DNA from 2 places in the Pseudomonas sp. SMV7 genome. Region 2 is predicted to be linked to the other one. Evidence: predicted binding sites of a transcription regulator. Region 2 holds the regulator's gene; the other holds the start of a gene.
The links. The regulator sigma-54, encoded in region 2, starts transcription at its own class of promoters, with help from an activator protein. The targets are predictions, from matches to a motif close to ANTGGCATNNANNTTGCTNT.
Positions count from the first base shown of each region.

Region 1 (5,406 bases), on a different contig from region 2:
GTACTGGCGGTTGGCGTCCAGGTGCTTGAACTTGCTGTTGATCGCATAGAACGGCATGGCCTGGACTTCGATACCGTCCAGCACCAGAGGTTCGTCTTCCTGGGCATCGGGGTGACGGATATCGATGACGATCTGGCCAGGCAGCGCCTCGCTCACTTCCTCGATTTCGATGTCCTTGCCCAGCTCATCGATCACGTGGTCGATGGAAATCAGCCTGGCGCGCTCCAGGGCGCGCTCCAGCACGGCCATGTCGAACTGCTTTTCTTCATGCTCCATGCGGTGGCGCTTGGCGTGGGTGGTCGGGTTGACCGAAATCACGCCGCAATATTCAGGCATGTGCTTGGCGAAGTCGGCGGTGCCGATCGCATAGGCCTGGTCGATGATGTCCTGCTTGTGGCTGGCCAGCAATGGGCGCAGCACCAGCTTGTCGGTAGCCGAGTCGATGATCGACAGGTTCGGCAGGGTCTGGCTGGACACCTGGGAAATCGCCTCGCCGGTGACCAGTGCGTCGATCTCCAGGCGGTCGGCCATGTGCGCGGCACCGCGCAGCATCATGCGCTTGAGGGTCACGCCCATGTAGCTGTTGTCGACCTTGTTGAGGATCTCGCCGACCACTTCTTCGAACGGCACGCTGATGAACAGCACGCGCTGGCTGCTGCCGAACTTTTTCCACAGGTAGTGGGCCACTTCCATCACGCCCAGCTCGTGCGCACGGCCGCCGAGGTTGAAGAAGCAGAAGTGGGTCATCAGGCCACGGCGCATCATCTGGTAGGCCGCCACGGTGGAGTCGAAGCCACCGGACATCAGCACCAGGGTCTGCTCCAGGGCGCCCAGCGGGTAGCCGCCGATGCCCTGGTGCTGGTTGTGGATCACGTACAGGCGCTGGTCGCGGATTTCGATGCGCACCAGCACTTCCGGGTTTTTCAGCTCGATGCCGGCCGCACCGCACTGCTGGCGCAGCTGGCTGCCGACGTAGCGGTCGACGTCCATCGAAGTGAAGTCATGGTGCCCGCCGCGCTTGCAGCGCACAGCAAAGTGCTTGCCGGCCAGCAGGTGGCCGAAATGGTGCTTGCACTTGGCAACGATGTCGTCGAAGTCACCCAGCGGGTACTCCTCGACCTGCAGGAAATGGGTGATACCCGGGGTGCAGGTGAGGCGCTCGATCATCTCGCGCTGGACTTTCTCGTCTTCGACGCGGGTGACCACTTCGAGATTGTCCCAGACACCATCGACCACGAGCTCAGGATCGAGGTCCTTGAGCACGTTGCGGATGTTCTTGCCGAGCTGGCGGATGAAGCGCTTGCGCACCGGCCGGCTCTTGATGGTGATTTCTGGGAAGACTTTGACGATAAGTTTCATTGGTTAACAGCGCGCGCAGGGCCTGCCGAAAATGAGGGGCGCGAATTATAGCGGAAATTGCTCAGGATTTGACCAACTTTTGATCAGAAGCTTTCAGATAAATGCACGAAGCAGGATTTGCGGCGCCTGCGCCGGCCTCTTCGCGAGCGCATACCCGGTAGGAGCGGATTAATCCGCGATGAGGCCTCCAAACAAAGCACACGCGTTACGCCGTGCACTTATTTGGTGCTCTACACTGAATTTCTGCCTCCTAAGAGTGCACTTTCGCTCGTTGCAAGCCCGCCAGATGCCCACAACCGCCCCTTTTTATCCCGGACTCGCCATTTTCGGGCACTGGCATGCAATTTGCTCCCTTGTGAGGCAGGTACGCTTGGCCGACTATCCGCGCCCGGCAACACCCTTTTTCCAGGGCAGCGGCCCACCGCGCCCTAGACCATCCGGAGGACAACATGTCGAAGTCGGTTCAACTCATCAAAGATCATGACGTCAAGTGGATTGATCTGCGTTTCACGGACACCAAAGGCACTCAGCACCACGTGACCATGCCGGCGCGTGATGCGCTGGACGACGACTTCTTCGAAGTCGGCAAGATGTTCGACGGTTCCTCCATCGCCGGCTGGAAAGGCATCGAAGCCTCCGACATGATCCTGATGCCGGTCGACGAAACTGCCGTACTGGACCCGTTCACCGAAGAACCGACCCTGATCCTGACCTGCGACATCGTCGACCCGTCGAGCATGCAGGGCTACGACCGTGACCCGCGCGCCATCGCCAAGCGCGCCGAAGAGTACCTGAAGAGCACCGGTATCGGTGACACCGTATTCGCCGGTCCCGAGCCAGAGTTCTTCATCTTCGACGAAGTGAAGTTCCAGTCGGACATCTCCGGTTCGATGTTCAAGATCTTCTCCGAGCAAGGCTCGTGGATGACCGGCGCTGACATCGAAGGTGGCAACAAGGGCCACCGTCCGGGCGTGAAAGGCGGCTACTTCCCGGTTCCACCGTTCGACCACGACCACGAAATCCGTACTGCCATGTGCAACGCACTGGAAGAAATGGGCCAGACCGTCGAAGTCCACCACCACGAAGTGGCGACTGCCGGCCAGAACGAAATCGGCGTCAAGTTCAACACCCTGGTGAAGAAGGCTGACGAAGTACAGGCCCTGAAATACGTGGTGCACAACGTTGCCGACGCTTACGGCCGCACCGCCACCTTCATGCCAAAGCCACTGTACGGCGACAACGGCTCGGGTATGCACGTGCACATGTCGATCTGGAAAGACGGCAAGAACACCTTCGCTGGTGAAGGCTATGCCGGCCTGTCCGACACCGCCCTGTACTTCATCGGCGGTATCATCAAGCACGGCAAGGCCCTGAACGGCTTCACCAACCCGTCGACCAACTCCTACAAGCGTCTGGTCCCAGGCTTCGAAGCCCCGGTAATGCTGGCCTACTCCGCTCGCAACCGTTCCGCCTCGATCCGTATTCCTTACGTCGGCAGCCCGAAAGCCCGCCGTATCGAAGCACGCTTCCCGGACCCATCGGCCAACCCGTACCTGGCCTTCGCGGCCCTGCTGATGGCCGGCCTGGACGGTATCCAGAACAAGATCCACCCAGGCGATGCCGCCGACAAGAACCTGTACGACCTGCCGCCTGAAGAGGCCAAGGACATCCCGCAGGTTTGCGGCAGCCTGAAGGAAGCCCTGGAAGAGCTGGACAAAGGCCGTGCGTTCCTGACCAAGGGCGGCGTGTTCTCCGACGACTTCATCGATGCCTTCATCGAGCTGAAGAGCGAAGAAGAGATCAAGGTCCGCACCTTTGTCCACCCGCTGGAATACGAGCTGTACTACAGCTGCTGATCCGACAAAGTCTGATCACAACGGCCTCCTTCGGGAGGCCGTTTTCGTTCCTTCGCTTTAATGCCCTTTTTCCTACAAAGCGAAGGGACGCCACTGACAGCTCCCCCGCAGTAACGACTCTCAAGGTAGACGTCCACTCATCAACGGACGCCATACCATGCGCAAATTCATACCCGCAGTACTGACCTTATCCGCCTTCCTCGTCGGCTGCAGCAACCAACCCGGAGCGGTACAGTCGCAAGTGCTTCATCGTGCTACCGGCAGCTGGGACGGCAAGCCCTACACCCACTACCCGGATGGACAGCCCGTGCTGTCACTGGTGAAAGTCAGCATTCCACCGAATACCACCCTCGACTGGCACTGCCACCAAGCGCTCAACCTCGGTTATCTGAAAGAAGGCGAGCTGGAAGTGGAAACCCGCGGCGGCAAGCGAACGACATTGACGGCAGGCAACACCCTGGCTGAGCTGGTCGGCGAGGTGCACCGCGGCAGAACGACACGACAGGCTGCCACGGTGATGGTCTTTCACGCCGCAAACGAGGAGCTGGCCTTTTCCACGCCGCAAGACCAGTGCCCAGGGCAACGGCCGCCAGCTGACGGGCCGCTGGACATCCTGCTCGATGATATCGAGCATCGCCTGGCAAGCGCCGAATCCGTAGCACTGCACAAATGGGATAAGGCTCAACCCGTGCAAGACAACAAGCGCGAGCTGCAGATCCTGAACGACGTGCGCAACAACGCGTGGCGCTACCAATTGCCAGCCGAACGGGCAGCAGCTTTCTTCGCCGACCAGATCGAAGCACACAAAATGATGCAATACAGCTTGCTTAACCGCTGGCACAGTCAAGGCCGTTCACCTGACACATCTCGCCGGGACCTCCAGCAGGAGCTACGCCCCGAACTGGATGCCCTGCAAGCCAGGCTACTGCAGCATCTGGCCAGCCTGCCCAGTGATACCGGTTCCGCTTGCAACCAACGGCTGGCGTCCTCGATCAACGAACGTGGCTTGTCGCCATTGATGAAACAGGCCATGGTTCGTGCCACTGGCCAACTGTGCGATCAGCGCTGAAACCTCTATGCTCTATATTGGTGCATCTAGTGGGCCAACGCCCCTGAATGCACCCCAAAAAAGAACACAAGAAACGTTACACCAGAACATTCTGGTGCAGAATTGCGCCATTCCTGGCCTTTCTTGGCTAAATCCGCTTCTTTTCGGAGCCTTGGTTTGTTTCTTGCATTTTCTGCAGGAAGACTGGAACCAGCGGATTCACTGCGCGGCCAATCATGCCCGCCCCACTGCCAGACAAGCGCCAAAAGAGGTCAACGACGCCTTATGACCATCAGCGATGCACAGCACCGTCTGCTTCTGGACAACCTGACCACCGCCACGCTCCTGCTCAACGCCGAGCTGTGCCTGGAATACATGAACCCGGCTGCGGAAATGCTGCTGGCGGTCAGTGGGCAGCGCAGCCACGGGCAGTTCATCAGCGAGCTGTTCACCGAATCGAGCGAGGCTCTCAGCTCCCTGCGCCAGGCAGTCGAGCAGGCGCACCCGTTCACCAAGCGCGAAGCGCAGCTCACCTCGCTGACGGGGCAGACCATCACCGTCGACTACGCGGTAACGCCCATCCTGCACCAGGGCCAGACCTTGCTGCTGCTGGAAGTGCATCCGCGTGACCGGCTGCTGCGCATCACCAAGGAAGAGGCCCAGCTGAGCAAGCAGGAAACCACTAAGATGCTGGTGCGCGGCCTCGCCCACGAGATCAAGAACCCCCTCGGCGGCATTCGCGGTGCCGCCCAGCTGCTGGCGCGCGAGTTGCCCGAGGAAGGCCTGCGCGACTACACCAACGTGATCATCGAGGAGGCCGACCGCCTGCGTAACCTGGTCGACCGCATGCTCGGCTCGAACAAGTTGCCGTCACTGGCCATGACCAACATCCACGAAGTGCTGGAGCGGGTCTGCAGCCTGGTGGAAGCGGAAAGCCAGGGCTGCATCGCTTTGGTGCGCGATTACGACCCCAGCCTGCCGGACGTGCTGATTGATCGCGAACAGATGATCCAGGCCGTGCTCAACATCGTGCGCAACGCCATGCAGGCCATCAGCTCGCAGAACGAGCTGCGCCTGGGGCGCATCACCCTGCGCAGCCGAGCCCTGCGCCAGTTCACCATCGGCCACGTGCGCCATCGCCTG
Region 1 is NZ_JBKGGT010000024.1:69,592-74,997, reverse strand. Features, by position in the region: gene thiI (tRNA uracil 4-sulfurtransferase ThiI) at 1-1,359, opposite strand, end outside; gene glnA (type I glutamate--ammonia ligase) at 1,809-3,215, shown strand; gene aroQ (gamma subclass chorismate mutase AroQ) at 3,373-4,284, shown strand; gene glnL (nitrogen regulation protein NR(II)) at 4,549-5,406, shown strand, end outside.
Region 1: a site for sigma-54 is predicted at 1,692-1,711, ahead of glnA (type I glutamate--ammonia ligase). Genes of this name have one in related genera too.

Region 2 (5,406 bases):
TGGGCCTGAGCTATGCTCAAGTGGCCTACCTCGGCGACGACCTGCCCGACCTGCCGGTGATTCGCCGGGTCGCCCTGGGCATGGCGGTGGCCAACGCCGCTCCATTCGTTCGCCAGCACGCCCACGGCGTGACCCAGGCACGTGGCGGCGAAGGCGCAGCCCGTGAATTCTGCGAACTGATCATGCAGGCCCAGGGCACCCTGGACGCTGCCAACGCCAATTACCTGTAAGGCTGCCCATGTTCAGCAAGAAAGCCCGCAACATTGCGCTGCTCGCGGTGATCGCCGCCCTGCTGGTGGCGATCGGCTACTGGAATGTCAGCCCGGAAAGCTTCCTCGACAAGCCGGTGGCGCAGACCGACGAAAGCGCCATCGACTACTATGCGGTGAACGCCCACAGCGTGCAGTTCCTGCCCGACGGCAAGCTGCAGTACGAAATGACCGCCGACAAGGTCGAACACCTCAAGGCCAGCGAAATCACCTTGCTGACCACGCCGGACCTGCACCTGTACCGCGGCACCGCGTTCCCGTGGCACGTGCAGAGCACCCGCGCCGAGGTCAACCCGGACGGCAGCGAAGTCGAACTGATCGACAACGTGCGGGTGGCCCGTACCGACGAAAAGCAGCGTGAAACCATCATTACCAGCTCACGCATGACCGTGTTCCCGCAGAAGCAATATGCGCAGACCGAGCAAGCCGTTAGAATCGACGGCGCCGGTGGCACGACTACGGGTAAAGGAATGAAAGCGTATTTGAAAGAAGGCAAGATGGACTTGCTCTCTAACGTAAGAGGACAGTATGAGGCTCGTTAAAACCCTCCCCCTTTTGCTCAGCCTGAGCGCAGCACTGGGAAGCGCGAGCGCCCTCGCCCTGCCGAATGATCGTGACCAGCCTATCCGCATCCAGGCCGACAATGCCCACCTGGACGACAAGCAGGGCGTGGCCACCTACACCGGCGACGTGATCATCACCCAGGGTTCGATGATGATCAAAGGCAACACCGTGACCATCACCCGCTCCGCCTCCGGCGACATCGACGTGGTGACCTCGGTGGGCAACCTGGCCTACTTCGAGCAGCAGCAGAGCGCAGCCAAGCCGGACAAGATGAAGGGCTGGGCGGTCACCATCCAGTACCAGGCGCAAAAGGACATGGTGGTCCTCACCGATCGCGCCAAGGTCGAGAACGAAGGCAACACCACCGAAGGCGAGAAGATCGTCTACAACACCAAGACCCAGGTGGCGACCGCCGGTCGTGGTGGCAACGTGACTTCGCCGCGTCAGCGTATCGACATGGTGATCCAGCCCAAGAAGAAGGCCGAGTAAATGGCAACCCTCAAAGCCCAGCACCTGGCCAAGAGCTACAAGGGGCGGCAAGTCGTGCGTGACGTCAGCCTGTCGATCGACAGCGGCCAGATCGTCGGCCTGCTCGGCCCCAATGGCGCCGGCAAGACCACCTGCTTCTACATGATCGTCGGCCTGGTCCAGGCCGAGCAGGGCCGCGTGCTGATCGACAACCTCGATGTCAGCCACCAGCCCATGCACGGTCGCGCCCGCGCCGGTATCGGCTACCTGCCGCAGGAAGCCTCGATCTTCCGTAAACTGTCGGTGGCCGACAACATCATGGCGATCCTCGAGACCCGCAAGGACCTCGACCGCGAAGGCCGGCGCAAGGAACTGGAAAGCCTGCTGCAGGAGTTCCACATCAGCCACATTCGCGACAACCTCGGCATGAGCCTGTCCGGTGGCGAACGCCGCCGCGTCGAGATTGCCCGTGCACTGGCGACCGCGCCCAAGTTCATCCTGCTGGACGAACCGTTTGCCGGTGTCGACCCGATCTCCGTCGGCGACATCAAGCAGATCATCCACCACCTCAAGGCCAAGGGCATCGGTGTGCTGATCACCGACCACAACGTCCGCGAAACCCTGGATATCTGCGAAACCGCCTATATCGTCAATGATGGCCGCCTCATCGCCGAAGGCGATGCCGAGACCATCCTGGCCAACGACTTGGTCAAAGAGGTTTACCTGGGCCACGAGTTCCGGCTCTGACCCTGGCACGCGCCTGGAGCACTGGCAATTCGCCCTGGAATGGGGGGTAAAGTTGTTACGGCGCTCTAGGCAAACGCTACAATTTAAGGCATAAAACTTGCTTGATCTGGCGCTCCGGCGCCCCCGTGTAGTGGATGGCGCATGCGCGCCGGCGAACAAGGTATTAAGCCCCAGCCATGAAACCATCGCTCGTCCTAAAAATGGGCCAGCAACTGACGATGACGCCGCAGTTGCAACAGGCCATCCGCCTGCTCCAGCTCTCCACCCTGGACCTCCAACAGGAAATCCAGGAAGCGCTGGAGTCGAACCCGATGCTCGAACGTCAGGAAGACGGCGACGACTTCGACAACAGCGACCCGATGGCGGACAACGCCGAGAACAAACCGGTCGCCGAAGTCCAGGACAACAGCTTCCAGGAAAGCACCAGCAGTGCCGACAACCTTGAAGACGGTGAGTGGAGCGAGCGCATTCCCAACGAGCTGCCGGTCGACACCGCCTGGGAAGACATCTACCAGACCAGCGCCAGCAGCCTGCCGAGCAGCGACGATGACGAATGGGACTTCACCACGCGAACATCGGCCGGCGAAAGCCTGCAAAGCCACCTGCTATGGCAGCTGAACCTGGCACCGATGTCGGATACCGACCGCCTGATCGCCGTCACCCTGATCGACAGCATCAATGGCCAGGGCTACCTGGAAGACACCCTTGAGGAAATCTGCGCCGGTTTCGACCCTGAGCTGGATATCGAGCTGGACGAAGTCGAAGCGGTACTGCACCGCATCCAGCAGTTCGAGCCGGCGGGCGTCGGCGCTCGCAACCTCGGCGAATGCCTGCTGCTGCAACTGCGCCAGCTGCCAGCCAACACGCCGTGGATGAACGAAGCCAAGCGCCTGGTCACCGATTTCATCGACCTGCTCGGCAGCCGCGATTACAGCCAGCTGATGCGGCGCATGAAAATCAAGGAAGACGAGCTGCGCCAGGTCATCGAGCTGGTGCAGAGCCTCAACCCGCGCCCCGGGTCGCAGATCGAGTCCAGCGAACCTGAATACGTGGTGCCCGACGTCATCGTGCGCAAGGACAATGACCGCTGGCTGGTGGAGCTGAACCAGGAAGCCATCCCGCGCCTGCGCGTCAACCCGCAGTACGCCGGGTTCGTGCGCCGGGCCGATACCAGTGCCGACAACACCTTCATGCGCAACCAGCTGCAGGAAGCGCGCTGGTTCATCAAGAGCCTGCAAAGCCGCAACGAGACCCTGATGAAGGTGGCCACGCAGATCGTCGAGCACCAGCGCGGCTTCCTCGACCACGGCGACGAAGCGATGAAACCCCTGGTGCTGCATGACATCGCCGAGGCCGTGGGCATGCACGAGTCGACCATTTCGCGGGTTACCACGCAGAAATACATGCACACTCCGCGTGGCATCTACGAACTGAAATACTTTTTCTCCAGCCACGTCAGCACCTCCGAAGGCGGCGAATGCTCGTCCACGGCGATCCGCGCGATCATCAAGAAACTGGTTGCGGCGGAAAATCAGAAAAAGCCATTGAGTGACAGCAAGATCGCTGGTTTACTGGAGGCACAAGGCATCCAGGTAGCCCGTCGCACCGTCGCCAAGTACCGCGAGTCTCTCGGCATCGCACCGTCGAGCGAACGCAAGCGACTGATGTAGCCCCTGAGATGCGCCACAGCGTTTGTGGGGCAGGTGCAAGACCTGCCTCTTTATGCACGGGCAACAAAGGAGAAGCTGTATGCAAGTCAATATCAGTGGACAGCATGTAGAAGTCACCCAGCCACTGCGCGATTACGTGCTTGAAAAGCTCGCTCGCGTGGAAAGTCACTTCGACAAGATCACCAACGTGCAGGTCATCATGAAGGTCGAGAAGCTGCAGCAGAAGGTCGAGGCGACCCTGCAGATTCCCGGCGGCGAAGTGGTTGCCAACGCCGAACACGAAGACATGTATGCAGCGATCGATGCCTTGGCCGACAAGCTCGACCGCCAACTGAAAAAACACAAGGAAAAACAGCAGAGCCTGCTGCAAGGTGCAGCTGCCCGCTGATCCCCCTCATCCATGATCCGACTTGAAACCATCCTGACCCCCGGCCGTTCCCTGGTGAACGTGCCGGGAGGCAGCAAGAAGCGCGCCCTGGAAAAGGTCGCCACCATCATCTCCGCAGAAGTGCCGGAACTGGAGATGCAGGACGTCTTCGAAAAACTGGTTGCCCGGGAAAAACTCGGCTCGACCGGTTTCGGTAATGGCATTGCCATTCCCCACTGCCGGCTTCACGGGTGCTCAGCTCCGGTCAGCGCCCTGCTGCACCTGGAATCCCCGATCGACTACGACGCCATCGATGGTGCTCCGGTGGACCTGCTGTTCGTCCTGCTGGTGCCAGAAGCCGCCACCGATGCTCATCTGGAACTGCTGCGCCAGATTGCCAGCATGCTTGATCGCAAGGAGGTGCGTGATCGCCTGCGTGCGGCCACCAGCAGCGAGGCCCTGTTCCAGGTTGTCCTGGACGTACAGAACGAGCACTGAACATGCGCCTGATCATCGTCAGCGGCCGCTCCGGCTCCGGCAAGAGCACCGCCCTCGACGTCCTGGAAGACCATGGTTTCTACTGCATTGACAACCTGCCCGCCGGGCTGCTGCCGCAGCTGGCGGAAAATGCCCTGATCAATACCGAGCTGCTGCAACCCAAGGTCGCCGTGTCGATCGACGCACGCAACCTGCCCAGCCACCTGTCCCGTTTCCCCGAGCTGCTCGAGGAAGCCCGCGCCCGGCATATCAAGTGCGACGTACTGTTCCTGGATGCGGACGAAGACACCCTGCTCAAGCGCTTTTCGGAAACCCGCCGACGCCACCCACTGACCAATGCCGACCGTTCGCTGGCAGAGGCAATCCGCGTGGAGAGCGAACTGCTCGGGCCGATTTCCGACCTGGCTGACCTGAAAATCGACACCACCAGCCTGAATCTCTACCAGCTGCGGGATTCGATCAAGCTGCGCCTGCTCAACCAGCCCGAGCCTGGCACGGCATTCCTGGTCGAGTCGTTCGGTTTCAAGCGCGGCATGCCGGTCGATGCCGACCTGGTGTTCGACGTGCGCTGCCTGCCCAACCCCTACTGGAAGCCCGAGTTGCGTGAGCATTCCGGCCTCGAGCAACCGGTGATCGACTACCTGGCCGCCCAGCCGGACGTCGAAGAGATGTTCAACGACATTTCCAGCTACCTGCTCAAGTGGCTGCCCCGCTTCGCTGCCAGCAACCGCGCCTATGTCACCATTGCCATTGGCTGCACTGGCGGCCACCACCGTTCGGTATACCTCACCGAACGCCTTGGCCAGTTGCTGCAGCAATCCCT
Region 2 is NZ_JBKGGT010000009.1:186,882-192,287, reverse strand. Features, by position in the region: gene ACLEJP_RS13720 (KdsC family phosphatase) at 1-230, shown strand, start outside; gene lptC (LPS export ABC transporter periplasmic protein LptC) at 239-811, shown strand; gene lptA (lipopolysaccharide transport periplasmic protein LptA) at 798-1,322, shown strand; gene lptB (LPS export ABC transporter ATP-binding protein) at 1,323-2,048, shown strand; gene ACLEJP_RS13700 (RNA polymerase factor sigma-54) at 2,225-3,718, shown strand; gene hpf (ribosome hibernation-promoting factor, HPF/YfiA family) at 3,798-4,106, shown strand; gene ptsN (PTS IIA-like nitrogen regulatory protein PtsN) at 4,119-4,583, shown strand; gene rapZ (RNase adapter RapZ) at 4,586-5,406, shown strand, end outside.